DNA from 3 places in the Pantoea sp. NSTU24 genome. Region 2 is predicted to be linked to each of the others. Evidence: predicted binding sites of a transcription regulator. Region 2 holds the regulator's gene; each other region holds the start of a gene.
What was found. The regulator ArgR, encoded in region 2, controls arginine synthesis, uptake and breakdown. The targets are predictions, from matches to a motif close to ANTGAATAAAAATACANT.
Positions count from the first base shown of each region.

Region 1 (10,493 bases), 920 kb from region 2:
TCCTGACCTTTGACGGTGATATCCGCGAACGCGCGCAGGTTTACGACACCAACGGTGAAGCGAGCGACGCCTGCTCAGACGAGATCCCGGCCGCTTTCCAGAAAATGGAACGCTTCGCTGCGCGTAAAGCGATTGTCGCCGCCGTCGATGCGCTGGGTCTGCTGGATGAGATCAAACCTCACGACCTGACCGTGCCTTACGGCGACCGTGGCGGTGTGGTCATCGAACCGATGCTGACCGACCAGTGGTACGTGCGTACGGCTCCGCTGGCGAAAGTCGCGGTTGAAGCGGTGGAGAACGGCGACATTCAGTTCGTGCCGAAGCAGTATGAAAACATGTACTTCTCCTGGATGCGTGATATTCAGGACTGGTGTATTTCCCGTCAGCTCTGGTGGGGTCACCGCATCCCGGCGTGGTATGACGAGAACGGCAACGTCTATGTTGGCCGCACCGAAGACGAGGTACGCGCAGAGAACAACCTGGCCGCCGATGTGGCGCTGCGTCAGGATGATGACGTGCTGGATACCTGGTTCTCCTCGGGCCTGTGGACCTTCTCTACCCTGGGCTGGCCGGAAAACACCGAAGCGCTGCGCACCTTCCACCCGACCAGCGTGCTGGTCAGCGGCTTCGACATCATCTTCTTCTGGATTGCCCGCATGATCATGCTGACCATGCACTTCATCAAAGATGAAAACGGCAAACCGCAGGTGCCGTTTAAAACCGTCTACATGACCGGCCTGATCCGTGATGAAGAGGGTCAGAAGATGTCGAAATCCAAGGGCAACGTGATTGACCCGCTGGATATGGTCGACGGCATCTCGCTGGAGGCGCTGCTGGAAAAACGTACCGGCAACATGATGCAGCCGCAGCTGGCAGAGAAGATCCGCAAACGTACCGAGAAGCAGTTCCCGGACGGCATCGAGCCATCAGGCACCGATGCGCTGCGTTTCACCCTGGCGGCGCTGGCCTCTACCGGCCGCGACATCAACTGGGACATGAAGCGCCTGGAAGGGTATCGCAACTTCTGTAACAAGCTGTGGAACGCCAGCCGCTTTGTGCTGATGAACACCGAAGATCAGGATTGCGGACAGAACGGCGGCGACATGACGCTGTCGCTTGCCGATCGCTGGATCCTGACCGAGTTCAACAACACGGTGAAAGCGTACCGCGAAGCGCTGGACAGCTATCGCTTCGATATCGCCGCCAACATCCTGTATGACTTCACCTGGAACCAGTTCTGTGACTGGTATCTGGAGCTGACTAAGCCGGTGATGAACAGCGGCAGCGAAGCGGAACTGCGTGGCACCCGTCATACGCTGGTGCATGTGCTGGAAGCGCTGCTGCGCCTGGCGCACCCGATCATTCCGTTTATTACCGAAACCATCTGGCAGCGTGTGAAAGTGCTGAAAAACATCAGCGACGACACCATCATGCTGCAGCCGTTCCCGCAGTACGATGCGGCGAAAGAAGATGCCGAAGCGAAAGCGGACATTGAGTGGATGAAACAGGCGATCGTGGCGGTGCGTAATATCCGTGCCGAAATGAACATCGCTCTGAGTAAGCCGCTGGATGTGCTGCTGCGTGACTGCTCCCCTGCCGCGCTGCGTCGCGTCGAGGCGAACCGCAACTTCCTGTCGCGCCTGGCGCGTCTGGAAAGCCTGACCATTCTGCCTGCGGGCGAGAAAGGCCCGGTATCGGTAACCAAGCTGGTTGAAGGCGCAGAGCTGCTGATCCCGATGGCGGATCTGGTGGATAAAACCGCCGAGCTGGAGCGTCTGGCGAAAGAGCTGGTTAAGCTGGATGTGGAGATCGAGAAGATCGAAACCAAGCTGGCGAACGAAGGCTTCGTTTCGCGCGCCCCGGAAGCGGTGGTGGCGAAAGAGCGCGAGCGCGTCGCTGAACTGCAACAGTCAAAAGCAAAACTGATTGAACAGCAGGCGGTCATTGCGGCATTGTAAGCGTCTTAGCTGACAGCTTATTCTTAAAGCCGGGCTTGCCCGGCTTTTTTATTGACCTCGTACAAATCCGGAAGAGATGATGACGACCAGCGCCAACCCGCGTTCTGACCTCCAGGTGCGGCCGATTACTGCCGCCGATAATCCACATATTGCCCAGGTGATCCGCGATGTCTCCGCCGAGTTCGGCCTGACCGCGGATAAAGGTTATACCGTTTCCGATCCCCAGCTCGACCAGCTGTTTGAGCTCTACAGTGCTGAACAGAGTGCCTACTGGATCATTGAGTATCAGGGTAAGGTCGTCGGCGGAGGCGGTGTCGCCCCCCTCGCCTGCAGCGCACCCGATATCTGCGAACTGCAGAAGATGTATTTCCTGCCAGCTATACGCGGTCAGGGGCTGGCACGCGAGCTGGCGCTACGGGCGATGGAACATGCACGCCGTCACGGCTTCCGCCGCTGCTATCTGGAAACCACCGCCAGCCTGACGCGGGCGATCAAACTGTACGAATCGCTGGGCTTTGCACATATCGACGGCGCGATGGGCTGCACCGGCCATGTCGACTGCGAAGTGCGGATGCTGAAAGCGCTGTAACAGCGGGTCAGGTTCAGAACGCCGGTACGCCGCTGTGAAAACGGAGTTCGGTGTCCGGCTCGCTGATTAACCGCCCTTCTGTAACGCCAATCGCCTGCACCCGTGGCGTGATATCTTTCGCCGCAATCTGCGCCGCCAGGGTCAGATAGTCCTGATAGTGCCGCGCCTCGGAGCGCAACAGCGACAGATAGAACTTCGCCAGCTCATCATCAAGATAAGGTGCCAGACTGGCGAACCGTTCGCATGAGCGCGCCTCGATGTACGCGCCACAAAAAGTACTCCAGGTTAATTTCGAAATTCAGATAATTTAGCTCTTGTGAATATTGCGCTCTGAACTGGTATAATGCTTTTATTATGATTGAACAAAAAATCTCACTGACCTGAGCATAGGCTTGTTGGTTTTTCTTTTATTGCCAATGCTGCTAAAAACTGCCAAGCTTAAGTGAAAATTATTTCGATGATTGGTTAAAAAAGTAACTATCCGTTACAGTTAAACCATTATACTCGGATCATTTCATTTGATATGGTCTATTACAATATATTGCCCGCGAAAACCCGCTGACACATGGCAGTCAAACCAATTTCTGTCCAGCCAGCCAATTCTGTAAAAATGATCATAAATCTGGTAGCGCAGGGAAAAGCGTTTCGCTCCAAAAGCAGAATATTAGCACAAAAGCGGAACGACTGAAGCAGGAGAAAATAATTAAGAAATCCATCCGTTTCTTCAGTCAGAGGGGGAAAGATTGAGATGCAATATCCTTTGACAAAAAATGAACATAGCTGTACTGTTTCCACCTGTGCGCCAGAAAAAAAGCATATTAGATTACCTCCTGACTTAAAACCTCTTTTCAAAAATGAGCTAAACCACGTAAAAAACCAGATACCCGATATAAAAATTTATACCGCACCATAAATTCCGCGTTAAATGGAAAATAATTAAATTTAATCTATCCAACAAAAACATTATAAGCACCGCCCTGCTCACTTCGACATTAAATTATTATTAGTGTAATATTTCGCGCAAGATTGATTTTCGAAATCCTTAATGTTTTTTATTTTCATCTTTCAGGCTAACTTTCAGAAAATTTTCAATTAGATAATACAGGATAATATTGCACCAACGGAGAGATGTAAACCTCAACACCGGTTACTTCAGGGCCTCGCCAACAGTATAAGTTGACCGGCTTAACAAAGAGGCTTCAGTTTATTTAAAGCATCATATTAGTTTTTGTGGTTTAACTTTAAGAAGGCAAGATACTATGCAATTCAATGAAATACATAAACTTTTTGGAAAAAATGATACGGATTTATACGTACTCCAAAAGGAAGAAAACTTTAGCAGATATTTGCTCGTACGTTCTTTAGATAGCCATCATTTAATGGAGCTACTGGAAAAAAACAGCATTCAGAATTCAGGAAGTAATAAAATCGATTTTTTATATGAAAGGCTTTTCAATTCCGATATTTCCGAAGAAGACTTAATAGATTATATCAAGTGTAAATATCCTGAAGTTCGTGACGAAAGGCTTGAGCAAGAGGTTCATCTTCCAGGTATCATCAAGGAATATGGTGAAGTTAAATGTGGGGTCAGAAATGACAATCTTAATGACACAGCTAAACAGCTTGTTCGCGATAAAAGTATTAAAACCAAGGAAGACCTGGAGATTAAAGTAGAGAAATTACTCCAGGGGACTATCAAAGGATATATTCTTTGGCAGTACTATAATCAGGTGACAAATGATCTGGTAGAACATATATTCAACAACCATGCCAATGTAATCCCTACACTCCGTAAGATAAAATACGTAGATTTTATGGTAAAAATTGATGACAAAATCATTCCTTTTGATCTGAAAATCACTCATATATCGGATGACTTTTTTGACTTATTTACAAAAGGAATTACAGAAACCTCTGATGGTGACGACTCATTCGCAATCGGTGAAAACCCCTCAGAAATAGAGGAAATAAAAAACCATTACAAAAAATATAAGAAATCATATAGCCTACCAAACTTTGGAGGACTTAAAAAAGATGAACTCATTGAAATATTAATGGAAAGATCGCCCGATGTTAGCAAGGATTTCATCAACGATTTCTTTAAAAAAAGACGGGATTTAGTTAATAAATTATCTGGACATTTAAAAAAAATTGAATGGTGGAATTACAAATTCCAGGGTGAGCGTCTTTTCAAAAATAATAATAGATTTTTTGTGTTTTTGGCTTATAAGGATTCACTCGAAGATGCAAGGCCACTGAAAGGTAATTTAGAAGAAATTTCCAAACGTGTTACTGAAAAATTAAATGATATCTCCAGTGGCAATTTAAATGAAATAAAATACTATTATACTAAAGACAAAGGGCTTGAAGGCGCCTATATAGTCAATTCGGTATCGGTGCTGGTAACAGATTAATGCGAAAAATGACAGTGGCTTTACGCCGCTGTCATTTTTGATGCCCACAATCCATGTTCAGAAATAGCAAAATTATCTAAAAGTATTGACATAAAATTAACATTGTGGAAAAGAATGTGATTACTAAAGATATGGACGAGAAGATGTACAAAAATTTCATTAGTTGTTGCGGGCCGCTTTTCTAAAAGCTCCTGTGTTTTCCACTTTACTAATTTTATCGTTTCATCAAAACCTAACTCAGTAAGAGTCGGCCTTTTTTTGGTTTTTTGAAACGTAATTAAAATATCGCCTTTGATAGTCATTTTTCTGTTCAACTGACGCGGTGAAAACGTTTTTTGTGTCAAGAGCTTTAGCTCATGCAAAGTGAAACCAGCCTCAAGACAAGCACGGGTTACAGCATACCATTCACCACCTGATATAGAGTGAAATGTAATGCTGAAATATTTTTCAGGGTTAAGAACCCGATATATTTCTTTTATGCACTTATTAATATCATCGGTAAATTCTTCGATTCTCTTATTTCTTACTTTAGCGTCAGTCACAACAACTTCATTACTGTAATCAACTTCCTTTTGCAGCCAGGTGTTCCATATTACACTTTGTTCAAAATAAGGGACGGAGTCTCCGTATGGCGGATCTGTAAATATATAATCGATTGAATTATCCTGAAACGGTAGTTTTTTTGTATCACTTTGAGTAATCAAATAACCACGAGTAGTATTTTTAAATTTTTTTGTATCAGCAACTTTTCCTAAATCTGTTATACAGCTTACATGGTTATTTTTTTGGTAAAAATCAAGCTTACCAGCTATCGCCTTTGCAACTCTGTTTTTAAAGTAGTGGAATACATTGTTTTCAAGATAAGTATTGCCAATATAGAACCCCGTCATCCAGGCTCCCGGAGCCATAGGCCCACGTGAATTTATTGGCGGTACAAGTTTAGAGCAGTTAGCTAAATTAGAGGTAAAAACAAGCATCGCAAAGTCACGGACTAATTTGTTCTCAATACTATTTATTCTATCGAATAATGAAATGTGGCAAATCAGCGTTCTCTTAGTGAATAATGAATCAGTTGTCATATTATCTAACGCGCTAATCCGGCCATTCCGGATGAGTTCTGTACACGGATGAGGTGGCATCACAATATTATCTTCTGACTCTTTTAGTTTTAAGACCTCACTCTTTTCGAGTTTGTACTCAATCGCCGCTTTTGAACAAGTGCAACTAACTTTGTTCATTAGCGGTGAATCGTCTTTTCCTCTAAGCGTAGCTATAACATCAGCTTTTTTCCCACATGATGGGCAAATCCCAGTGAACCATTGCTCATTTAAATAATTTAGATCTTTAATTATTTCATTAATTTCATTTTTGAATTTATCAATATCGATGTTTTTTTCAAGCAATTGCTCTTGTATAAAGACTGACGCAGGGTTCAGATCATTACCTATAGCATTACGTCCATTTATGTATGCTTCGCACACAAAAACACCATAACCAGCAAAGGGATCAAAAACTAAATCACCTTTATTTGAGTATTTTTCGATTAAATGTAGCAAATCACCTGAAGGTTTTTTTCCCCAATATTTATGCATCTCATAACGTGCAAATTTTTGCTTCATTAAGTACCTCGTAAGGAATTTTATTATTATCAGGTATACTGCAGATAGATCTGTTAGCTAACACTACCGTATACGTTAAACGAATACAAGGCATGATGCAGAATTCCAATCTTATTTTGTAACCTGCTGTTATTTTCGGATCAATTCTTTATGCCTTAAGGTTAAAGAGGGGGCTCATTCAGAGAGCAATGGCTAAAATTTTGAAATAACTCAGGCCACTGGTCAAGAATAGAAGACGGCCATGCTGTACCTAATCTAAATAAAATAATTACAAACTGTCTATGTCTGGATTTTGAACTCGTTTTTGTTATACAACTATATTCTGATTTAGCCTTCGGCTGGCGCAAAATGGCATTATTATTGATACAACAGCTAATATAGCGGATTGCAATGATACTAAAATCTTGGTCAGGGAAATCATCTGCGTTCTTATAATTTAACGAAAATTTAAAGCGTCATTAACCAGCCTTAGTTTTAAAGCATTATTCAAAGAATAAATTATTCCGGAATACTATTATCTGCGTTAAATACTCCCATCGTTGCTTTCAGCTCGCAGACCAGATGGTCGGTTAACAGCAGGGTCAGATTTTCCGGCTTGCGTGCCTCACCAATCCAGGCCTGGGGCGTGCGGCAGTGCAGAAACTGATAAATCGGTTCAAGTAAAGGTGCGTAGTTCATGATGTCAAAGGGCGTGGCGAGGGTGACAGGCGGAGAGCTCTCCGCCCCGGCTACTTAGTGGCGAACACCATTATCGTCTTCATCTTCAATGGCGTCGTCTTCGTCATCTTCATCTTCGGCGTCGGGATCTTCGAAATAGGTGCCCCAGCCGTCGTAATCAACGTTGTACTTACCGATGAGATTCACCAGCTGCTCAACCTGCGCATCGATCAGCTCCGGATTCAGCGCGGATTCACTGATGATGTCGACGCACATCACCGTGGTGCCATCTTCCAGCTCCAGCTCTTCCGGTTCGGTCACTTCATAACCCAGCTTGAACGCGTCAACAGCGGCTTTTTCCAGTGAGTCAAAGTTATTGCAGGAGAGATGGTGCTCGATGGTATAGAGCGCATCAGGATCGCTGCCATCCTCCAGCAGCTCTTCGATGATCTGCCGTGTCTCTTCCTGCTGCTCTTCCAGTAATGCTTCATATGCCATAACGATGTCCTCTCTGAGTTCGGCAATAAACAATTATTTTCCCACACTGCCTGTCGCGCCACTACACAAAACCGAAAGTTTATTCGTCCCAGACTTGAAAATGAATATTCATACGGTTAGATTGAATTTTAATTCACTTTAATGCTTACCGGAGCGTTGTATGAGTCAGTTGTATCAGCGTCATTTTCTCAGACTTCTGGATTTTACCCCCGCCGAAATCGATTACCTGCTCTCCCTTTCCGCTGAATTAAAAAAGGCGAAAAAAAGCGCCAGCGAAGTGCAGTATCTGAAAGGCAAAAACATCGCGCTCATCTTCGAAAAAGACTCGACCCGTACCCGATGCTCTTTCGAAGTTGCCGCTTACGATCAGGGTGCAAACGTCACTTATCTCGGCCCGAGTGGCAGTCAGATCGGCCATAAAGAGTCAATGCGCGACACCGCGCGCGTGCTGGGCCGCATGTACGATGGCATTCAGTATCGCGGTTACGGTCAGGAGCTGGTGGAGACGCTGGCAGAACATGCCGGTGTGCCGGTGTGGAACGGCCTGACTACCGAGTTTCATCCGACCCAGTTGCTGGCCGACCTGCTGACGATGCAGGAACATCTGCCAGATAAAAAACTCAGCGAGATGACGCTGGTCTATGTCGGTGATGCGCGCAACAACATGGGCAACACCATGCTGGAAGCCGCCGCCCAGGTCGGTCTGGATCTGCGTCTGGTGGCGCCGAAGAGCTGCTGGCCGGAGGACGAACTGGTCGCGCAGTGCCGCGAAGTGGCACAGCAGACTGGCGGAAAGATTACCCTCACCGAGGATATTGCCAGTGGTGTGAAAGATGCGGATTTCATCTACACCGATGTTTGGGTGTCGATGGGCGAAGCCAAAGCGGTCTGGGCCGAGCGTATTGCCCTGCTGCGTGACTATCAGGTCAACCGGGCGATGCTGGATCTGACCGGCAACCCGCAGGTGAAATTCCTGCACTGCCTGCCCGCTTTCCATGACGATCAGACCACGCTGGGCCAGCAGATGGCGGAACAGTACAATCTGCCCAACGGCATGGAAGTCAGCGATGAGGTCTTTGAGTCGCCGCACAGCATCGTTTTCGATCAGGCCGAGAACCGTATGCACACCATCAAAGCGGTTATGGTGGCGACGCTGGGCCAGCGCTGAGAGGCCGCGGCCACCGGACGCGGTTCTCATCCGACAGCGTCCGCCGCAGTTGCCCTGTTTCGCTGCCGGGCGCGCACCGGCGGCCGGCCCGCAAACGTTTTCCTCTTGCTGCTCTGCGGCGAACGGGTATAATGCGGCCCAATTTGCCGGAGGAAACATGCGACAGCACAGCGGACAATTTGATGCTCAATCACGCCTGACCGCAGGCGGTGCTGCTGTTTCTTTCGGTCATCGACCCGATCTTAAAAAAGCCCCTTAAGCAGGGGCTTTTTTTTGCCCGCAATCCGGCCGCGCAGAGGAGAAAGCTATGGCTAACCCGCTATATCGCAAGCACATTATTTCAATCAACGACCTCAGTCGCGAAGAGCTGGAACTGACGCTGCAGACCGCGGCACAGCTTAAAGCCAACCCGCAGCCGGAACTGCTGAAGCACAAGGTCATCGCCAGCTGCTTCTTTGAGGCGTCAACCCGAACGCGCCTGTCGTTTGAAACCGCGATCCATCGTCTGGGCGCGTCAGCGGTCGGCTTTGCTGACGGCAGCAATACCTCGCTGGGCAAGAAGGGAGAAACCCTGGCCGACACCATTTCAGTTATCAGCACCTATGTTGATGCGATTGTGATGCGTCATCCGCAGGAAGGCGCGGCCCGGCTGGCGACCGAGTTCTCCAATGGCATCCCGATCCTCAACGCGGGTGATGGGGCAAACCAGCATCCGACCCAGACGCTGCTGGACCTCTTCACCATTCAGGAAACCCAGGGTCGTCTGAATCAGCTGAATGTGGCGATGGTCGGTGACCTGAAGTATGGCCGCACCGTCCACTCGCTGACCCAGGCGCTGGCGAAGTTTGAAGGCAACCGCTTCTACTTTATTGCGCCCGATGCGCTGGCGATGCCCGCCTACATCACCGATATGCTGGATGAGAAGCAGATCCCCTGGTCACGACACGACAGCTTCGAGGCGGTGATGCCGCAGCTCGATATTCTCTACATGACACGGGTCCAGAAAGAGCGGCTCGACCCGTCCGAGTATGCCAACGTCAAAGCGCAGTTCATTCTGCGCGCGGCCGATCTCGGTACAGCGCGCGACAACATGAAAGTGCTGCACCCGCTGCCGCGTATCGATGAAATCACTACCGATGTCGACAAGACCCCGTACGCCTGGTATTTCCAGCAGGCGGGTAACGGCATCTATGCGCGCCAGGCTCTGCTGGCACTGGTTTTAAACAGCGAACTCGCCCTGTAAGGAGAAACCTCATGACACAGGACAACAAATTGCAGGTCGAAGCGATTAAACGCGGCACGGTTATCGACCATATTCCGGCGCAGATTGGCTTTAAACTGCTCTCTCTGTTTCGGCTGACCGAAACCGACCAGCGCATTACCATCGGCCTGAACCTGCCATCCGGTGAGATGGGCCGCAAGGATCTGATCAAGATTGAGAACACCTTTCTCACTGACGATCAGGTGAATCAGCTGGCGGTCTATGCGCCTCACGCTACGGTCAACCGCATCGATGACTACGAAGTGGTGGCCAAGATCGCCCCGACGCTGCCGGACCACGTTGAGCGGGTACTGACCTGCCCTAACAGC
Region 1 is NZ_JBKIWZ010000001.1:3,719,667-3,730,159, reverse strand. It holds gene ACLHDD_RS17675 (valine--tRNA ligase) at 1-1,958, shown strand, start outside; gene ACLHDD_RS17670 (GNAT family N-acetyltransferase) at 2,038-2,547, shown strand; gene miaE (tRNA isopentenyl-2-thiomethyl-A-37 hydroxylase MiaE) at 2,561-2,845, opposite strand; gene ACLHDD_RS17660 (hypothetical protein) at 3,807-4,961, shown strand; gene ACLHDD_RS17655 (DNA methyltransferase) at 4,982-6,580, opposite strand; partial or broken gene miaE (tRNA isopentenyl-2-thiomethyl-A-37 hydroxylase MiaE) at 7,121-7,258, opposite strand; gene rraB (ribonuclease E inhibitor RraB) at 7,313-7,735, opposite strand; gene argF (ornithine carbamoyltransferase) at 7,896-8,903, shown strand; gene pyrB (aspartate carbamoyltransferase) at 9,211-10,146, shown strand; gene pyrI (aspartate carbamoyltransferase regulatory subunit) at 10,158-10,493, shown strand, end outside.
Region 1: argF (ornithine carbamoyltransferase) is a predicted target of ArgR. The motif match lies at 7,856-7,873, and genes of this name have one in related genera.

Region 2 (10,493 bases):
TCGTCCTGCTGAAAGGTCAGGAGATGGGCCGTTTTAAACTCGGCTCAACCGTGATCAACCTGTTTGCGCCGGGCCGCGTCAAACTGGCGGAAAGTCTGGAAGCGGAAAGCAAAACCCGTCTCGGCCAGCCGCTGGCGATTGCGCTGCCGGTTGCCACAGACATATCTGACGTCACCACAGACTAAAGTGAGAGTCCTGTGCGCCCCATTCTCCTCCTGCTGCTGAGCCTCTGGCTCAGCAGCCCGGCCTCTGCGGCCAGCCTTCCTGACGCCAGCCAGCTGAAACAGCAGCTGGAAGAGATCAAATCAGCGAAAAGCTCCCCGACGCAGGCGGAGCAGATCCAGACGATCGAAGCTGCCCTGAATTTTCTCTCTGAACGCGATGAATCTCTGGAGCGCGCCGCGCAATACCAGCAGGTTATTGATGACTTTCCGCGTCTGGCGCGTGAGCTGCGCCAGCAGATTGCGGCACTGAGCGACAGCGGGAAAACGGTACGCAGCAACATGAGCAGCGCCGAGCTGGATCAGGAGATCCTGCAGGTCAGCAGTCAGTTGCTGGAAGAGGGCCGGCAGGCGCGGCAGGAGCAGGATCGGGCGCGGGAAATCAGTGACTCCTTATCTCAGCTGCCCCAGCAGCAGACTGACGCCCGCCGGGCGATGACGGAAAGTGAACGCCGGTTACAGGGTGTCAGCAGTACGTCGCCTCAGGGTCAGCTGCAACTGGCGGCCCGCCAGGCAGAAAACGCCGCCGATAAAGCACGCGTCGATGAACTTGAACTCGCGCAGCTCTCGGCCAATAACCGCCAGGAGCTGGCGCGGATGCGGGCGGAAGCCCATCAGCGAAAAGCAACTCAGCTGGATAACTATCTGCAGGCGCTGCGCAATCAGCTTAACGATCAACGGCAGCGTGAGGCGGAAGTGGCGCTGGCGCGCACCGAACAGCTGGCCGAAAACAGTGGCGATCTGCCGCCAGCGATCAGCGATCAGTTCCGGGTCAACCGCGAACTCTCTGGTGCTCTGAATCAGCAGGCGCAGCGCATGGATCTGGTGGCGTCGCAGCAGCGTCTTGCCACTAACCAGATTATTCAGGTCCGTCAGGCGCTCTCTACCCTGCGCGAACAATCACAGTGGCTGGGTGCCTCGAATCTGCTGGGGGAGGCGCTGCGGGCCCAGGTCGCGCGTCTGCCGGAAATGCCAAAATCTCAGCAGATTGACAATGAGATGGCGCAGCTTCGCGTGCAGCGTCTCTATTACGAAGATCTGCTGGAACGCCAGGAGGCTCTGCGCAAAGGACACCAGGCTGATGGCCAGGCCTACACGGCCGATCAGAAACGTATTCTTGATGCTCAGCTCCGCACCCAGCGTGAGCTGCTTAACTCCCTGATTTCCGGCTGCGATACGCTGATCCTGGAGATCACCAAACTGAAAGTCGGTAATACCCAGCTGCAGGATGCGCTAACTGAGGTCAAAGATGCGACCCACCGCTACCTGTTCTGGACCGCCGATGTCAGCCCGATTAGCCTGAGTTATCCGCTGGATCTGGCGAAAGATCTTTCCCGCCTGCTGTCGCTGGATACCCTGGGTCAGCTTGGCAAAGCGATGGCAATGATGTTTACCAGCCGCCATTCAGTGCTGCCCATTATTGGCGCCCTGCTGCTGGTCGGCTTCAGCATCAGTTCACGCCGTCACTTTAATGCGTTTCTTGCGCGCTCCGCCAGCAAAGTGGGGAAGGTCACACAGGATCGCTTCCGCCTGACCATCAGGACGGTGTTCTGGTCGATTCTGGTGGCGCTGCCGCTGCCGGTGTTGTGGGGGGCGCTGGGTTATGGCCTGCAGAACGCCTGGCCCTACCCTATCGCCGTGGCGATTGGTGATGGCATTACCGCCACACTGCCCCTGCTGTGGGTCTTTATGATCAGCGCCGCCTTTGCCCGCCCTAACGGCCTGTTTATTGTCCATTTCCGCTGGCCGCAGAACCGGGTGGCGCGCGCCATGCGCTACTACTCGCTGAGCATCGGCCTGATTGTGCCGCTGATCATGTTACTCATTGCTTTAGGTAATCTGGAAGATCGCCAGTTCTCCGCGTCTCTGGGCCGTCTCTGCTTCATTCTGATCTGTGGCGCAATCAGTATTGTCACGGTAAGCCTGAAGCGTTCCGGCATTCCGCTCTATCTCGATAAAGAGGGGAATGGCGAGAACATCGTGAATCGGATGTTGTGGAATCTGATGATCGCTATGCCGCTGATGGCAGCGCTTGCCTCTGCCGTGGGGTATCTGGCGACCGCGCAGGCACTGCTGGCGCGTCTTGAAACCTCTGTCGCCATCTGGTTCCTGCTGCTGGTCATCTATTACATCATCCGTCGCTGGATGCTGATTCAGCGGCGCCGGCTGGGCTTTGACCGGGCCCGACAGCGTCGTGCCGACATGCTAGCCAACCGGGCCCGCAGCGAAGAAGAGAAAGAGCAAGGCACTCAGAACACAGACGCGATCGAAATCGAAGAGCCGGTCATCGATCTGGATGCGATCAGCGCCCAGTCATTGCGGTTGGTGCGTTCTATCCTGACGCTAATCGCCCTGGTTTCTGTCATTGTGCTCTGGTCGGAAATCCACTCCGCCTTCGGCTTCCTGGAGAATATTCAGCTATGGGATGTCAGTACTTCTGTACAGGGGGTGGAGTCGATTCAGCCGATCACCCTTGGCGCGGTGCTCATCGCCATTCTGGTGTTTATTATCACCACCCAGCTGGTGCGCAATATGCCTGCGCTCCTCGAACTGGCGCTGCTGCAGCATCTTAATCTGACACCCGGCACAGGCTATGCCATCACTACCCTGACCAAATACCTGTTGCTGCTGGTTGGCGGTCTGATCGGGTTCTCGATGATCGGGATTGAGTGGTCAAAGCTGCAGTGGCTGGTTGCGGCGCTTGGTGTAGGACTGGGGTTTGGTCTGCAGGAGATTTTTGCCAACTTTATCTCTGGTCTGATCATCCTGTTTGAAAAGCCGATCCGCATCGGCGATACCGTGACGATTCGGGACCTGACCGGCAGTATCACCCGGATTAATACCCGCGCGACTACCATTACCGACTGGGACCGCAAAGAGATTATCGTGCCGAATAAAGCTTTTATCACCGAGCAGTTTATTAACTGGTCGCTGTCCGATTCTGTCACGCGTGTGGTACTGACTATTCCGGCCCCAGCCAAAGTCAGCAGCGAGCAGGTTACCACCATTCTGATACAGGCGGCTGAACGCTGTAGCTATGTGCTGGATACGCCACAACCGGAAGCCTTTCTCGTGGATCTGCAGCAGGGTATTCAGCTGTTTGAGCTGCGCGTGCATGCCGCAGAAATGGGGCATCGGATGCCGCTGCGCCATGAGCTGCATCAGCTGATTCTGAGTGGATTCGATCAGCACGGTATTGAAATGCCGTTCCCGCCTTTCCAGATGCGGATGGAAACCCTGGGTAAGAAGCTGCCTGCCAGCAACGGTACGCCAGCTGCCCGCGCCTATAAATCTGGCGGTCTGTAAGGCAAAACGCCCGGCTGAGTCGGGCGTTTTCATTCTGTACGATGCGTTACTGCTTAACGAACGCTTCACCCTGAGCAATATCTTTCTTCAGCGTCTCCAGCATGCCGGAGAGCGCCTGCTGTTCATACGCGCTAAGCGTGCCAATCGGCCTGCGCTCTGCAATACCCTTTTTCCCCAGTAGCAGCGGCTGTGAGAAGAAGCGTGCATGTTCGCCATCCCCTTCCACATAAGCACACTCCACTACATCTGGCTCACCTTTCAGCGCACGTACCAGAGACAGACCAAAACGTGCCGCAGCCTGGCCCATCGACAACGTCGCCGATCCGCCACCCGCTTTGGCTTCCACTACTTCAGTTCCTGCGTTCTGAATTCGCCTGGTTAAATCGGCAACCTCCTGATCGCTAAAGCTGACGCCATTAACCTGGGATAACAGCGGCAGAATCGTTACGCCAGAATGACCGCCAATGACCGGGACTTCAACCTGATCAGGTTGCTTGCCCTTCAGCGCCGCAACAAAGGTGTTAGCGCGGATGATGTCCAGCGTTGTGACACCGAACAGACGATTTTTGTCATACACGCCGTGCTTTTTCAGTACTTCTGCTGCAATGGCTACTGTGGTATTGACCGGATTGGTAATGATGCCAATTAACGCCTCAGGCGCAGTCGTTGCCACCTGGTCAATCAGGTTACGAACGATACCGGCATTCACATTGAACAGATCTGCGCGATCCATACCGGGCTTACGGGCAACGCCAGCGGAGATAAGAACCACATCCGCGCCCCGTAAGGCCGGTGTGGCATCTTCACCGCTGAATCCCTGAACAGACACGGCAGTCGGAATATGACTGAGGTCAACGGCAACGCCAGGTGTAACCGGCGCGATGTCATACAGTGAGAGTTCTGAACCTGCAGGAAGCTGGGTTTTGAGCAGAAGTGCGAGCGCCTGGCCTATGCCGCCAGCGGCACCGAGAACGGCAACTTTCATTCTTAACTCCTTATTAAGGTGGGGCAGAGATGGGCCGAAATTCTATCTGTGTCAGACCTTAATCAACTGCTCAGGCAATGATAATTATCCGCTGTTAATTCTACGTGCTTTTGCACTTAATCTCCGGATTCAAAAGTTACTTATCATGACGCCTGAATGACCGACAACTTTGCCGTCGTCAGACAGAGAACGGCTGCGTGCATTTTCCGTTACTACACCACCAATAATATAACAACTTTGCAACCTTCGCTTTTTGCGGCTGTGACGGGGGTTTTGGTCTGAGCGAATTTATTTGCTATTATCGCCGCCCGCCAGCCGCCTGACCTTTGCTTACCCATTGAACGATTGCATAAAAATTCATTTAAATGCATAATCACCACTCTGCCGCGGGCGGGTGCGCGGTTATTTTCTCTCTACACTGGTAACCTATGCGAAACCCATCGAAACAAGACGATCTGATTAAGGCTTTCAAAGCCTTATTAAAAGAAGAAAAATTCAGTTCCCAGGGCGAAATTGTTCAGGCGCTGCAGGATGAAGGCTTTGAAAATATCAATCAGTCCAAAGTCTCTCGCATGCTGACTAAGTTTGGTGCCGTGCGTACGCGCAATGCTAAAATGGAGATGGTTTATTGCCTGCCGGCAGAACTGGGCGTACCAACCACCACCAGCCCACTGAAAAACCTGGTACTGGATATCGATTACAACGATGCGCTGGTGGTGATCCATACCAGCCCGGGCGCCGCACAGCTGATAGCCCGCCTGCTGGATTCACTGGGTAAATCAGAAGGGATTCTGGGAACCATTGCCGGTGATGATACAATTTTCATTACCCGTGCGCGCGACTTCACCGTTAAGCAACTGCACAGCGCCATTCTCAACCTGTTTGAGCAGGAGCTTTGAGGGCAGACTGACGGCTTCCGGTACAGACCGGGCCGTCAGCGTCTTTCGCCTGACAATGGCTCTTCAGATAACCGCCCGTCCGCGCGCAGGCGTCCACATCAGCCATTGTGCCGCTAAGCGATAATCGTCCTCTTCTTCACTTTCTGCGCTATTTTACGCTGCTCTACATCATTAATACGGCGCCATCGCCCGGATCCAGATCAAACCCCAGCCTGAAACTCCACTGCATTTCGCACTAAAAGTTAAAGTGATTTATATCACTGTTTTTGCAATTAAAAGCAGCATAAAGGCTATTTTTTAAACGTTTTTTATAACGTTGAGTTATTAAAAGTAGCCATAACGATAAAGTATCACAAGAAAACATTATTAGCGGGGTATTAATTTCTCTCGTTATTAGTTCTATACTTCTTTTCGTGATCCAAATCACACAAACCAGAAAGATAAAAACAGAAGACGAGGAAATATCTATGAACGTTAAAACTACTATCGCCACCCTGAGCATCCTTTCTGCGCTTTCATTTGGTGCTGTAGCAGCAGAATCTATTGATGCTGCTCAGGCGCAGAATCTTCAGCCCGCAGGCACCATCAGCGTCAGCGGCGTCGCGGGTTCACCGATGGATATCCGTCAGCAGCTGAGTGACAAAGCCGATCAGCAGGGCGCAAAAGCCTATCGTGTGATCGAGGCTTATAACAACGGCAACTATCACGCCACCGCCGCGCTTTATAACTAAAACGCAGCCTGGTTTAGCCTGCCGCTCTCTGTCAGATGCGCACAGCCGCACCGGAGAGCAGAGACAGAAACAGATATTGCAGGAGAGTGAATCATGAAAATGAAATTAGCTATCGCCACCCTTGGCCTTTCCCTGATTTCAATGGGTGCTGGCGCTGCCAGCCTGGTGACCAATCAGGAAGCTCAGGGGTTGCAGTCGATGAACCAGACCATCAGCATCAGCGGCCGCAATGGCGACCAGACGCACGTACGTCAGGTGCTGTCAGAGAAAGCGGATGCCCAGGGTGCTGGCCACTATCGCATCATCGAAAACAACCAGGATAACACCTGGCATATCACCGCTGAACTCTATAAATAACCGACTATGATGACGCCAGAACGGCGTTAAAAATATCGACGACCCGCCTTTACGATTAACCGCAGGTTGTTGACCCTATTGAGGAGATGAACATGAATATCAAAACAACCATCGCGACAGTCAGCCTGCTTTCCGTTATGGCGTTCGGCGCTTCTGCCGCTCAGCTGGTAACCGGCGACCAGACACAAAGTCTGCAGCCTGCGGGAACTGTAACCATCAGTGGTACGGCGGGTGCGCCAATGGATTACCGTGCTGAGCTTTCTCAGAAAGCCGATGCGCAGGGTGCCAGCGCCTATAAAGTTATCGAGGCACGCACTGGTGATAACTACCACATCACCGCTCAGCTTTATAAGTAATTCCTCGTCAGACAGATGACGAACCCTTTGGCCCCGCTCTCCGGGGCCTTTTTTTATCTGACGTTAAAGTAAAGCTGCCCTTCCAGCTCTTCTTCCGCTTCATCGAACAACAAAATCAGCGCGCCATAACGCCGTCGTTGCCCTCTGCCCAGATTGACAAATTCAATCTCCAGCGGCATGGGTAACAGATCGCCTGTCACCACATCCCATAATCCATCCAGATCGCAGATGCGGCGCTCTTCCAGCGCAAATCGCTCGCTGAACTGCCGGAAAAAATGGGCCTGATCGACAATTTCATTAAAATCAAAACGCTCGATTTTCATGCTGACCGCTCCCATGCTCCGTCTGCGGGCGGCCTCAGCCGCCCGTTCCTCTCCGTTAGCTCAAACCGCCCAGGTGCAGCGCTTTGACCTCCAGATACTCTTCCATCCCCAGCACCGACCCTTCACGGCCCAGTCCCGACTCTTTCACGCCGCCAAAGGGCGCCAGTTCGGTCGAAACGGCACATTCGTTAATGCCGATCATGCCACTCTCCAGCGCCGCTGAAACGCGGAACACCCGCTGCAGATTCTGGGTGTAGAAGTAGGCGGCCAGACCAAACGGCGTGGCGTTAGCGCGGCGGATGACATCCTTTTCATCATCAAAGCGGAAACAGGCCGCCACCGGGCCAAACGTCTCCTCCTGCGCAAGCTGCATCTCTTCGTGGGCTTCGGCAATCACCGTGGGTTGCCAGAAATTGCCGCCCAGCGCGTGCCGTCCGCCCCCCGCCAGTAATTTGCCACCTTTTGCAACGGCGTCTTTGACGTGCTGCTCCACCTTTTCCACCGCCGAGGCTTCGATCAGGGGACCAACAATCACGCCCTCATCCATGCCGTTGCCGACCTTCAGCTTGTTCACTTCAGCCGCAAGTTGCTGCGTGAAACGATCATAGACCGCATTGTGAATGTAAAAGCGGTTCACGCTGACGCACACCTGGCCTGCGTTACGAAATTTGTTGGCGATCGCGCCCTTTACGGCGGCATCAATGTCAGCATCCTCAAACACGATATAGGGTGCATTGCCGCCCAGCTCCATCGACACTTTTTTCATGGTTTCAGCGGCATTGCGCATCAGCAGTTTGCCAACCTGCGTCGAACCGGTGAACGAGATTTTGCGCACCTCGCTGCTGGCCATGATCGCGTCGCTGATGGCATGGGTGTCACCGGCTACTGCATTCAGTACTCCATCAGGTACACCCGCCTGTTTCGCCAGCGCCAGCAGCGCAAAAGCGGAGAGCGGCGTGTTATTGGCGGGCTTAATGATGCCGGTGCAGCCTGCAGCCAGGGCTGGCCCCAGTTTGCGGGTCAGCATCGCCATCGGGAAGTTCCACGGCGTAATGGCTGCCACCACGCCAATCGGTTCGCGGGTAGCCAGAATACGGGAGCCTGGTTTGGCGGGCGGAATGATCTCACCGTTAGCCCGTTTCGCCTGCTCGGCAAACCACTGAATAAAGCTGGCGGCATATTCAACTTCCCCTTCCGCCTCTTTCACCGGTTTGCCCTGCTCCGTGGTCATCAGCTCACCCAGCCAGCGCTTGTTTTCAATAATCAGCTGGTACCAGCGCATGAGAATCTCTGAGCGCGCTTTTGCAGTGAGCGCCCGCCAGGCGGGAAAAGCGCGCTTAGCGGCGGCAATAGCCTGTTCCGTTTCTGCTTTGCCTGCTTTTGCCACCTGCGCAATCACTTCGCCAGTCGCCGGATTAGTGACATCGAAGGTGGAGGCCGCCTGATGCCACTGGCCATCAGCTAAATAGCCGGTCCGGAACAGCTCGCTCTCTTGCAGTGATTTCATTGATATGCTCCTGTCAGTTTTACGCTTCCGTATGAAGAGTATAGTTGGCAAACGCGACAGGTTTTATGACGGACGGGGATTGGGCAGGCCGCTGCCGGTGGCAGCGGCCGGATTCAGATCTGGATGAGGGTGTTCTGGTATTTATCGAGCATGAGCGCCAGCCGTTTGACCGGCTCCGTAACGCTTTCAGGCGCCTCGTAATGGGCCAGTTTTTCCTGATAGACCTCCAGCTCTTTTAGCAGCCGTGTAAAGTAGTAACGACGCTTGTCATCGCTGCTGGCGGAGATGACCCGATCTGCGGTGTAGCGCAGTTGCCGGTGATATGCCGAAAGATCAGCATTGACCGGCACTTCCGCGTCCCGCAACCGCTGATGACCGATGATCAGCGTCAGGGCGATACGGTATTTGTTGATATCACCGGGAAACAGGTTCAGCAGCAGAAACAGTTGCTGATAGAGCGCCGGTAAATGGTTTTCACGCCGGCGCGCCTGATTAGTGGTCATCGCCGACACCGCCGCGTACATAAAGCGGTTCAGCAGTTTGCGGCCCGTGCGCGCTTTCGATTTATCGCGGATCAGCAGGATCACCATCATCGCCACGAAGCAGCCGATGACCTGGCCAAGCACGTTATCGAGAAAGACGTTGATGTGGAACTGCATGGGATTATCGAGTACCAGTACGTTGAGCGTACCAATCAGTGCCCCCAGCGTGCCGAGCTGACGCCGCTGAATAAAGATTCCGCCAATAAAACCCAGCAGCCCGATGGCAATGCAGAGCAACAGCGCGCTCTGCTGCGTGGCGGGCAGAACATACATAAAGTAGAGCGCCCCCAGCGGAACCGCCACTGTCATGCCGTAGAGGAAGTCTTTCGCCATCATCAGCGGATTTGGCATACGCATCGCCAGCGCGGTGATCACCGCCAGCATGACCATGCAGCCGCTGCCGGAGGTCCAGCCGGTGTAGAGCCAGAACAGCGAACCCAGCGCGGTCGCCACGAAAGTGCGGACTCCGTTGATCATCGCGTGGTGCGTTTCAGCAGAACGCGCCTGAATCACCACCTCGCGCTGCAAAATCTCCTCCTCCAGCGACGTGATCCGGCTGTTACTTCGGATGCCTTTCAGCAGCAGCAGATATTCCGTTGCGGCACCCACCCAGCTGCTCAGCGTCACCGGGGCCGTTTTATCTCTGGCCCGCATCACCCGCCGCATCACCTTCATCCGCTTGTGCACCTCCTCCACCGTTGTAGCGGGCTTCTCAACCATCAAACGATACTGAGGCGGGATGTAGTCAGGGCGAGAGTTCTGGATCAGAAAGGTTTCGGCTGCCTGAGTAATCAGGGTCAGCGACAGGGTATTCAGCATCTGCAGCCGACGGTGACTGTTCTTCCAGCGTGACGACTCCATCATCAGCTGGCTGCGCATGCTGTTAAGGGCGGTGGTGCGCCGGACCAGCGCGCTCCAGGCTTTATCGACCTCCTCTTTGTCACCGTGCGCTACGCAGAGCTGCAGCAGCTGATAGTGCGCCACCAGCAGCGAATCGACCTCCGCATCGATCACTTTTTTGATCGAACGGGGCGAGAAGATCATATCGGCCAGGATGGCGCACAGGATGCCGAGCACAATCTCACTGCAGCGCTCGACCGCATACTGTGGCACCAGCGTCAGCCCGCCGCTGGCGTTCGCCGTCACGACGATAATGAGCGCGGTGTAGCCCGCGAGACCCAGCGCGTATGAGTTTTCAACTTTGATCAGCGAGGAGAGCCAGACGCAGAGTCCTGCCCAGATGCAGCACAGCAGCAGCATCACGAC
Region 2 is NZ_JBKIWZ010000001.1:2,803,919-2,814,411, forward strand. It holds gene asd (archaetidylserine decarboxylase) at 1-185, shown strand, start outside; gene mscM (miniconductance mechanosensitive channel MscM) at 198-3,527, shown strand; gene mdh (malate dehydrogenase) at 3,574-4,512, opposite strand; gene argR (transcriptional regulator ArgR) at 4,941-5,411, shown strand; gene yhcN (peroxide/acid stress response protein YhcN) at 5,879-6,142, shown strand; gene ACLHDD_RS13370 (YdgH/BhsA/McbA-like domain containing protein) at 6,236-6,499, shown strand; gene yhcN (peroxide/acid stress response protein YhcN) at 6,592-6,855, shown strand; gene ACLHDD_RS13380 (barstar family protein) at 6,909-7,178, opposite strand; gene ACLHDD_RS13385 (NAD-dependent succinate-semialdehyde dehydrogenase) at 7,234-8,685, opposite strand; gene aaeB (p-hydroxybenzoic acid efflux pump subunit AaeB) at 8,799-10,493, opposite strand, start outside.

Region 3 (10,493 bases), 300 kb from region 2:
TGTTTTCCACTACGGCAAAGCCCCATTTCGCTTCGTCGATCGGGGTAGGACGATATTTCCGGATCTCATCGGTGTGCCATGCCTGGGCAACCAGCTGGCGCAGACGGCGCATAATCTGATTACGTTCGTAGTCGGAGACGTCGCTATGGTCGAGCTGTTTCAGGCAGCTGTTGACCTCAACCAGCTTATGGATCAGCGTACGGCGGGTGATTTCGGTCGGGTGGGCAGTCAGCACCAGCTCCAGTGACAGCGACTCAATCGCCGCCAGGATGTCGCTTTCGCGAATATCTTTCTGCTGCTTCAGGGTATCAAAGGTCTTTTTCAGCAGTTCAGGATGGTTTTCACCCTCGCCACTCTGCGAGATAGTCTGATACTGCTCGGCCACGTTGGTCAGATTAAGGAACTGGCTGAACGCGCGCGCCACTGGCAGAAGCTCTTCGTTGGAAAGGTTCTGCAGCGTATTGAGCAGTTCTTTACGATGAGTGTCATTGCCTGCGCGGGATGACTTGGAGAGCTTACGGATGGTTTCCACCTGGTCGAGGATGTTCTCGCCCAGTGCATCCTTAATCGTATCCCCGAGCAGTTTGCCGAGCATACTGACATTACTTCGCATTGCGGAATATTGTTCGTTCATTGGACCCTGACACCCTTATCGTCTTGAAAAACTTCTACACCCGACCTTTCAGGCAGCCGAAAATCAGCAACGTGGTGCTCCCGGTATGCTGAGGAGGAACCACCACCGTTGCCGCCTGTCCGCTTTCTGAAACGTTCTGGATAATCACCCGGTGGGCATAACATCGTCTTTCATCTAGCCACGTAATGTTGCATTCGTCAAATGAGATAAAGTGGGACGAAGTCGCGGCTAAATAACGGGAATCATTAGTATTTATCGGGCGTGAAGCGGGATAAGTTATACTTATTGTTAAATCCCGCAGAATGAAGGGGCATTTTGCTGTTATTGCAGTGAAATGCCCCATCTGATGTCAATCAGCGACAAAAATGCTGTACAACCTGACTGATAAGCGCCCGTGTCGGCTTAATAAATGCCGTATCGATAAACTCATCTGGCTGATGCGCCTGATTGATTGAACCTGGCCCCAGTACCAGCGTTGGACAGAGTTGCTGAATAAATGGCGCTTCGGTGCAGTAGTTGACGATTTCGGTAGGGGTACCCAGCAGTTTCTCGACCACACTGACCAGCTCATGATTTGCCGGACACTCATACCCCGGAATCGGTGGATGCAGCTCGGCCACGGTAACGCGACCTGGCCAGCGGGCGCTGACCGGGGCCAGCGCCTCATTCAGCAGTCCATCGAGATCGCCCAGCGACAGACCCGGTAGCGGACGAATATCCATGTGCAGCTCACAGCAGGCGCAGATACGGTTCGCCGCATCCCCGCCATGAATATGACCGAAATTCATGGTGGGGTAGGGAATCGCAAAGCCATCATGGTGATAGCGCTCCTGCAGCGTTGTGCGGAGCTGCATCAGGTGGGTGATCGACTCATGCATCAGCTCGATGGCATTAACGCCCCGGGCCGGGTCGCTGGAGTGGCCCGATTTGCCTTCGATACGGATCACGTTCGACAGATGGCCTTTGTGCGCGCGAACCGGCTTAAGTGAGGTCGGCTCGCCAATGATGGCGCAGTCAGGGCGCAGCTGCGTCGATTCAGAAAAATATTTGGCCCCGGCCATTGTCGTTTCTTCATCCGCCGTGGCGAGGATGTAGAGCGGCTTACTGAGGGTACTGACATCCACATCGCGCAGCGTATCGAGAATAAAGGCGAAAAACCCTTTCATATCGGCGGTGCCCAGACCATAGAGCTTGTTGTCGTGTTCGGTCAGGGTAAAGGGATCGCGTGTCCAGCGGCCATCATCAAAGGGCACAGTGTCAGTATGACCGGCCAGCAGCAGGCCGCCCGCGCCGCTACCGGTGCGCGCCAGCATGTTAAATTTATTGCGCGTTCCCGGCACCGGCTGCACTTCAACGCTGAAGCTCAGGTCGCGGAACCAGCCTGCCAGCAAATTGATTAAAGTTTCATTACTCTGATCCAGTGCGGCATCGGTTGCGCTGATCGACGGTGTGGCAATTAACTGGCTGTACAGTTCAATAAAAGGCGGTAATTTTGTCTTCACTGTTGGCGGTCCTTGGGTTAGGATGTATCCATATTCATGCAGTAATAGTGAATAAAAATACATTAACGTCCTCTGCAAGGGAACCTTAAATCGCTGCAGATGACAGGGTGGGTAACGGGGCAAGGCCGCGACCCGGAACGTGCGACTGTAAAAAGGGTTACAGCCTGATGTTGAATACGCTGATCGTTGGTGCCAGTGGTTACGCTGGTGTTGAGCTTGCCACCTTCCTGAATCGTCATCCACATATCAACATAACCGCTTTGGCGGTTTCCGCGCAAAGCCCTGATGCCGGTAAGCGCCTGTCCGACCTTCATCCGCAGCTGAAGGGCGTGGTGGATCTTCCACTGCAGCCGCTCGGCAGCGCGGCGGAGTGGGCTGACAAAGTGGATGTGGTATTCCTGGCGACCGCCCATGAAGTCAGCCACGATCTGGCCCCGGAATTTCTCAAGGCTGGTTGTGTGGTCTTTGACCTGTCGGGCGCGTTCCGCGTCAACGACGCTGATTTCTACACCCGCTTCTATGGCTTCACCCATCAGCATAGCGAGTGGCTGGATAAGGCCGTTTACGGTCTGGCGGAATATCAGCACGCGAAGATTCAGCAGGCGCAGCTGGTGGCCGTGCCTGGCTGCTACCCGACCGCCGCTCAGCTGGCGCTGAAGCCGCTGGTGGAAGCCGGGCTGTTAAACGATGCGCAGTGGCCGGTTATCAACGCCACCAGCGGCGTGAGCGGCGCCGGACGTAAAGCCAATGTCGGCACCAGCTTCTGCGAGGTCAGCCTGCAGCCTTACGGTCTGTTCAATCATCGTCATCATCCGGAAATTGTTGCACACCTCGGCACACCTGTGATCTTCACGCCGCATCTGGGGAGCTTCCCGCGCGGTATTCTGGCGACCATTACCTGCCGTCTGAAAGCGGGCGTCAGCCGTGACGATGTCGCCGCTGTTTTCCATCGCGCCTATGATGATAAACCGCTGGTGCGGCTCTATGAGCAGGGCGTACCGGCGCTGAAAGCCGTGGTGGGCCAGCCCTTCTGCGATATCGGTTTTGAGATGCAGGGCGAGCATCTGATTGTGGTGGCCGCCGAAGACAATCTGCTGAAAGGCGCGGCATCGCAGGCGGTACAGTGCCTGAACATCCGGTTCGGCTTCCCTGAAACGCAGTCACTGATTTAACGGATAACTAAACCATGACCAATCCATTGATTATCAAGCTGGGCGGTGTGCTGTTAGACAGCGAAGAAGCGCTGGCTCGCCTGTTTGACGCGCTGCTGACCTGGCGCAGCGCGCACCAGCGTCCGCTGATCATCGTCCACGGCGGCGGTTGCCTGGTGGACGAACTGATGAAAAAGCTGGCGCTGCCGGTGATGAAGAAAAACGGCCTGCGCGTGACGCCTGCCGACCAGATCGACATTATTACCGGTGCGCTGGCAGGAACCGCCAACAAAACGCTGCTGGCCTGGGCCAAAAAATCAGGCATCAACGCGGTTGGCCTCTGCCTGGGTGATTCGGGTATCGTCAATGTCACGCCGTTTGACGAAGAGCTTGGTCATGTCGGCCACGCGATGCCGGGCGATCCGGCCCTGCTGAACACCCTGCTGGCGGCCGGTTATCTGCCCGTAGTCAGCTCAATCGGTATTACAGACAGTGGTGAACTGATGAACGTCAATGCCGACCAGGCCGCGACCGCACTCGCCTCGACGCTGGGCGCAGATTTGGTACTGTTGTCTGACGTCAGTGGTATTCTCGACGGTAAAGGCCAGCGCATTGAAGAGATGACGGCCGATAAAGCTGAACAGCTGATTACCCAGGGCATTATCACCGATGGCATGATTGTGAAGGTGCACGCTGCGCTGGATGCGGCACGTACCCTGGGCCGCCCGGTGGATATTGCCAGCTGGCGTCACGCCGAGCGGCTGCCTGACCTGTTTAACGGCGTGTCGATTGGCACCCGGATTCTCGCTTAACGACTCTGATTCAAGGATTACGAAATGCAAACGCAAAACATCAAAAAAATCGTTCTGGCTTACTCCGGCGGTCTGGATACGTCAGCCATCATTCCATGGCTGAAAGAGAACTACGGTGGCTGTGAAGTGGTCGCTTTTGTCGCGGATATCGGTCAGGAGCGCAGCGATCTGGAAGGTGTAGAGAAGAAAGCCCTGCAGTCCGGCGCCTCGGAGTGCCACGTCGTTGACCTGCGTGAAGAGTTCATCAGCGACTATGTCTATCCAGTGCTGCAGACCGGTGCCCTGTACGAAGGCACCTACCTGCTGGGTACCTCAATGGCGCGTCCTATTATCGCGAAAGCGCAGGTTGAGCTGGCGCTGAAAGTGGGTGCCGATGCACTGTGCCACGGCGCAACCGGTAAAGGGAATGACCAGGTGCGTTTTGAAACCACCTACACCGCGCTGGCTCCGCAGCTGAAAGTGGTGGCACCGTGGCGTGAGTGGAACCTGCGTTCACGTGAAGCCCTGCTGGACTACCTGAAAGAGCGCAACATCCCGACGACTGCATCGCTGGAAAAAATCTACAGCCGTGACGAAAACGCGTGGCATATCTCCACCGAAGGCGGCGTGCTGGAAAGCCCGGCGAATGCACCGAACAAAGATTGCTGGGTCTGGACGGTCGATCCGCTGGAGGCACCCGATCAGCCTGAAGAGGTGACCGTGACCGTAGAGAAAGGCCGGGTTGTGGCTGTCAACGGCGAAAAAATGAGTCCGTTCCAGTGCCTGGAAAAACTCAATGCGCTCGGCGCGAAGCATGGCGTGGGCCGTATCGATATCGTGGAAAACCGTCTGGTCGGCATTAAATCGCGCGGCTGCTATGAAACGCCTGGCGGCACCATCATGATCAACGCCCTGCGTGCGGTAGAGCAGCTGGTTCTGGATCGCGACAGCTTCAAATGGCGTGAGCAGCTGGGTCACGAAATGTCCTACGTCGTCTATGACGGCCGCTGGTTCGCCCCGCTGCGTAAGTCGATTCAGGCGGCTGCCGAATCGCTGGCGGAAGAGGTAAACGGTGAAGTGGTGCTGCAGCTGTTCAAAGGCCATGCAACCGCGACGCAGAAGCGTTCTGCAAACAGCCTCTATTCAGAAGAGTTCGCGACCTTCGGCGAAGACGAAGTTTACGATCACCGTCATGCAGGCGGCTTCATCCGTCTGTTCTCACTCTCGTCGCGCATCCGTGCCCTGAACGAGCAGAAGAAGTAATTATCGGGCGGGATACGCCCCGCCTCACAGTTTCACTTCAGGGGCGGCATTTATGCCGCCTCTTGTTTAACGATTCAGAGGAGTTTTCACATGGCACTTTGGGGTGGACGGTTTACTCAGGCAGCGGATCAACGTTTCAAACAGTTCAACGACTCGCTGCGCTTCGATTACCGCCTGGCAGAGCAGGACATCATTGGCTCTGTTGCCTGGTCCAAAGCGCTGGTGACGGTGAATGTCCTGACTCAGGATGAGCAGCAGCAGCTGGAAGCAGCCCTGAATACGTTACTGCAGGATGTGCGTGAAAATCCTGAGCAGATCCTGCAGAGCGATGCCGAAGATATTCACAGCTGGGTGGAAGGGCAGCTGATCGACAAGGTCGGCGCACTGGGCAAAAAACTGCACACCGGCCGTAGCCGTAACGATCAGGTTGCCACCGATCTGAAGCTCTGGTGCAAGATGCAGATTGAGGCGCTGCTGGGTGCGACACGCGATCTGCAGCAGGCGCTGGTGGTGACGGCGGAAGCCAATCAGGATGCCGTAATGCCGGGCTACACCCACCTGCAGCGTGCTCAGCCGGTGACCTTTGCGCACTGGTGTCTCGCCTATGTTGAAATGCTGGCGCGCGATGAGAGCCGTCTGCAGGATACGCTGAAGCGGCTGGATGTCAGCCCGCTGGGCTGTGGCGCACTGGCCGGTACCGCTTACGAGATCGACCGTCAGCAGCTGGCAGGCTGGCTGGGCTTTGCTTCTGCCACGCGCAACAGTCTGGACACCGTTTCAGACCGGGACCACGTGCTGGAGCTGCTCTCCGATGCCGCGATCGGCATGGTGCATCTGTCGCGCTTTGCCGAAGATATGATTTTCTTCAATACCGGCGAAGCGGGCTTTATTGAGCTGTCAGACAAAGTGACCTCCGGCTCCTCACTGATGCCGCAGAAGAAAAATCCGGATGCGCTGGAGCTGATTCGCGGCAAGTGCGGCCGTGTGCAGGGCGCTCTGACCGGGATGATGATGACGCTGAAAGGCCTGCCGCTGGCGTACAACAAGGATATGCAGGAAGACAAAGAGGGCCTGTTCGACGCGCTCGATACCTGGCTCGACTGTCTGCACATGTCGGTACTGGTGCTGGATGGCCTGCAGGTTAAACGTCCGCGCTGCCAGGAAGCCGCCGAACAGGGTTACGCAAACTCTACCGAGCTGGCGGACTATCTGGTTGCCAAAGGCGTGCCGTTCCGTGAAGCGCACCATATTGTCGGCGAAGTGGTTGTGGCCGCCATTGGTGAGGGTGTGGCGCTGGAAGCACTGCCGCTGGCGACGCTGCAGCACTACAGCGCAGTGATTGGTGAGGATGTCTATCCGATCCTGGCGCTGCAATCCTGTCTGGATAAGCGTAACGCCCAGGGCGGTGTCTCTCCGCAGCAGGTCGCGCGTGCTATCGATGACGCAAAACAGCGTCTGGCGTAATCTGCAGATAAAAAAAGCGGGCATGTCAGATGCCCGCCAACCTCTAGCTTCAGAACGACTACTTTTTTTATAGGCACATCATCAGAGCGCCAGCTCTCCCGGCTGACCCTCAGATTTTTTACGCTGACAGCAAGTATTGCTGCAGATCCTCACTCCCGCCAATGTGACGACCACCGATGAAGATTTGCGGCACTGTTGCGCGACCGGTTACGGCACGCAGACTGACCGTTGTCGCATCCTGGCCCAGCACAATCTCTTCGTACTGAATTCCCTGATCGACCAGCATCTGTTTTGCCTGAATGCAGAAGGCGCAGCCAGGTTTGGTAAAAATAGCAACGGACTCCTGAGCTTTACAGGCCGGATCCAGGTAGCGCAGCATGGTGTCCGCATCAGACACTTCGAACGGGTCGCCAGGCTGATTCGGCTCCACAAACATTTTCTCTACCACACCGTTACGCACCAGCATGGAGTAGCGCCATGAGCGGGGGCCAAAGCCGAGGTCGGCTTTTTCCACCAGCATCTCCATTCCGCGGGTAAACTCACCGTTGCCATCAGGAATAAAGGTGATGTTGTCGGCGCGCTGTTCCGCTTTCCAGGCGTTCATCACAAAGGTGTCATTCACTGAAACGCAGAGGATGCTGTCCACGCCCAGGCGGGTAAACTGTCCCGCTAATTCGTTGTAACGCGGCAGATGGGTGGATGAGCAGGTGGGTGTAAACGCCCCCGGCAGTGAGAACACGATAACCGTTTTATCTTTAAACAGCGCGTCGGTGGTGACATCGACCCAGCGGTCGCCCTGGCGTGTGTGAAAAGTCACTGATGGGACAGCTTTACCTTCCTGACCTGCAAACATTTACGACTCCTGATCAACTACGTTCCATTTGATGCGCGCATTATTCCCAACCACTCTTGATAGGGCCAATCGTTCATTGCTATTCTATCTATCGCCACGGGCTATCGTGGTCTGGAGGGTAATAATGAATATCCGTGATCTTGAATATCTGGTTTCGCTTGCTGAACACCGTCACTTTCGTCGTGCTGCGGATGCCTGTCATGTCAGTCAGCCCACGCTAAGCGGGCAGATCCGTAAACTGGAAGATGAGCTGGGCGTGATGCTGCTGGAGCGCACCAGTCGTAAGGTGCTGTTCACTCAGGCGGGTCTGCTGCTGGTGGATCAGGCGCGCACGGTGCTACGGGAAGTGAAAGTGCTGAAAGAGATGGCCAGTCAGCAAGGCGAGGCGATGTCCGGCCCGCTGCATATCGGTCTGATCCCGACGACCGCGCCCTACCTGCTGCCCCAGATTATCCCGACGCTGCACCAGACGTTCCCGAAACTGGAGATGTATCTGCACGAAGCGCAGACGCTGCAGCTGCTGGCGCAACTCGACAGCGGCAAGCTGGACTGTGCCATTGTCGCGCTGGTCAAAGAGAGCGAGGCCTTTATCGAAGTGCCGCTGTTTGACGAGCCGATGAAGCTGGCCGTCTATGCCGATCACCCGTGGTGTGATCGCGACCGGGTGCCGATGTCCGATCTGGCCGGTGAAAAACTGCTGATGCTGGAAGACGGCCACTGCCTGCGCGATCAGGCGATGGGCTTCTGCTTTGAGGCAGGAGCAGATGAAGATACCCATTTCCGCGCAACCAGCCTTGAGACACTGCGTAACATGGTGGCGGCGGGCAGTGGCATCACGCTGTTACCGGCGCTGGCCGTTCCGCCGGAACGCATCCGGGATGGCGTCTGCTATCTTCCCTGCTACAAGCCGGTGCCCAAGCGGACGATCGCGCTGGTTTACCGTCCGGGTTCCCCTCTGCGCAGCCGTTATGAACAGCTGGCAGAGGCGATCAAAACCCACATGGAACACTATTTCGACGCGACCTTAAAACAGGCGGTTTAAGCCGTTTAACGCGGCGACGCGATAGGCTTCGGCCATAGTCGGATAGTTAAAGGTGGTATTCACGAAATACTCAATCGTGTTGCCACCATTTTTTTGCTCCATGATCGCCTGACCAATGTGAATAATCTCAGCGGCACGTTCGCCAAAACAGTGGATCCCCAGAATCTCTTTGGTTTCACGGTGGAAGAGAATCTTCAGGCTGCCGACGTTCATTCCCACGATCTGCGCGCGCGCCAGATGTTTAAACTGCGCGCGGCCCACTTCATACGGCACCTTCATCGCCGTCAGCTGCTGCTCGGTTTTCCCCACAGAGCTGATCTCAGGAATGGTATAAATCCCGGTCGGGATATCTTCGATCAGGTGCGCTGACGCTTCCCCTTTGATGATCGCCTGCGCGGCAATGCGTCCCTGGTCGTAGGCGGCAGACGCCAGGCTCGGGTAGCCAATTACGTCACCCACGGCGTAAATGTGCGGCTGCGCGGTCTGATACATGCTGTTCACTTTCAGCAGGCCACGGCCATCGGCTTCCAGACCCACGTTCTCCAGCGACAGCGAGTCGGTGTTGCCGGTACGGCCATTGGCGTACAGCAGGCAGTCCGCCTTCACTTTTTTGCCCGACTTCAGGTGCATAATCACGCCATCTTCCACGCCTTCGATCTTTTCGAACTCTTCGTTGTGACGAATGACCACACCGCTGTTCCAGAAGTGATACGAGAGCGAGTCAGACATCTCCTGATCCAGGAACGCCAGCAGGCGATCGCGGGTGTTGATCAGGTCAACCTTGACGTTCAGGCCACGGAAAATGGAGGCATATTCACAGCCAATCACCCCCGCGCCGTAAATAATGACGTGGCCGGGTTCATGGTGCAGATTAAGAATCGAGTCGGAGTCGTAAACGCGCGGATGGGTGAAGTCGACATCATCAGGATGATAAGGGCGCGAGCCACAGGCGATGACAAACTTCTCTGCCGTCAGCGTTTCGCGGGTGCCATCCGGCTGCTCAATCTCAATTGTATTGGCATCCACGAAATGCGCATCGCCCTGATAAAGCTCGCAGCGGTTGCGCTCATAGAAGCCCTGACGCATGGCTGTCTGCTGACTGATCACGTTTTCCGTGTGGTTGAGGATGTCAGCAAAGGAAGAGCGAAGCAGACGGGTGTGATCGCTATAGAGCGGATTCTGGTTAAATTCGATAATACGGCTGACGGCGTGGCGAAGGGCTTTGGAGGGGATGGTGCCCCAGTGCGTACAACCGCCACCGATATTGTGGTAGCGTTCGATCACGGCGATGCGCGCTCCCTGTTTTACCAGCCCCATCGCCGCACCTTCACCGCCGGGCCCTGAGCCAATCACAATGGCATCGTAATCGTAAGACTTTTGCATACCGACACGTCCTATTATTTATACATTTTTACAACGAGATTCTAACATCCCGTCGCGCACTTCTGAATTCTATCAGCGATTTTCATCACAGTTTGGCAAAGAGTGAGGTTCACAGGCAGTGACAAAGATTGCCACTCTGTACGCTGAAAATTTTGATATAGTGCCCCCTCAACACCGCTAAAGGCAGAGAGAATGGGCGTCAGAGCGCAACAAAAAGAACGTACACGACGTACACTGATTGAAGCAGCTTTCAGTCAGCTCAGCGCCGAACGCAGTTTTGCCAGCCTGAGTCTGCGGGAAGTTGCCCGCGAAGCCGGCATTGCACCCACCTCATTTTATCGTCATTTTAAAGATGTCGATGAACTTGGCCTGACGATGGTGGATGAAAGCGGGCTGATGCTGCGCCAGCT
Region 3 is NZ_JBKIWZ010000001.1:3,105,023-3,115,515, reverse strand. It holds gene ppc (phosphoenolpyruvate carboxylase) at 1-634, opposite strand, end outside; gene argE (acetylornithine deacetylase) at 988-2,136, opposite strand; gene argC (N-acetyl-gamma-glutamyl-phosphate reductase) at 2,304-3,308, shown strand; gene argB (acetylglutamate kinase) at 3,323-4,099, shown strand; gene ACLHDD_RS14855 (argininosuccinate synthase) at 4,124-5,341, shown strand; gene argH (argininosuccinate lyase) at 5,432-6,805, shown strand; gene ACLHDD_RS14845 (glutathione peroxidase) at 6,924-7,658, opposite strand; gene oxyR (DNA-binding transcriptional regulator OxyR) at 7,783-8,700, shown strand; gene sthA (Si-specific NAD(P)(+) transhydrogenase) at 8,683-10,083, opposite strand; gene fabR (HTH-type transcriptional repressor FabR) at 10,276-10,493, shown strand, end outside.
Region 3: argC (N-acetyl-gamma-glutamyl-phosphate reductase) is a predicted target of ArgR. The motif match lies at 2,183-2,200, and genes of this name have one in related genera.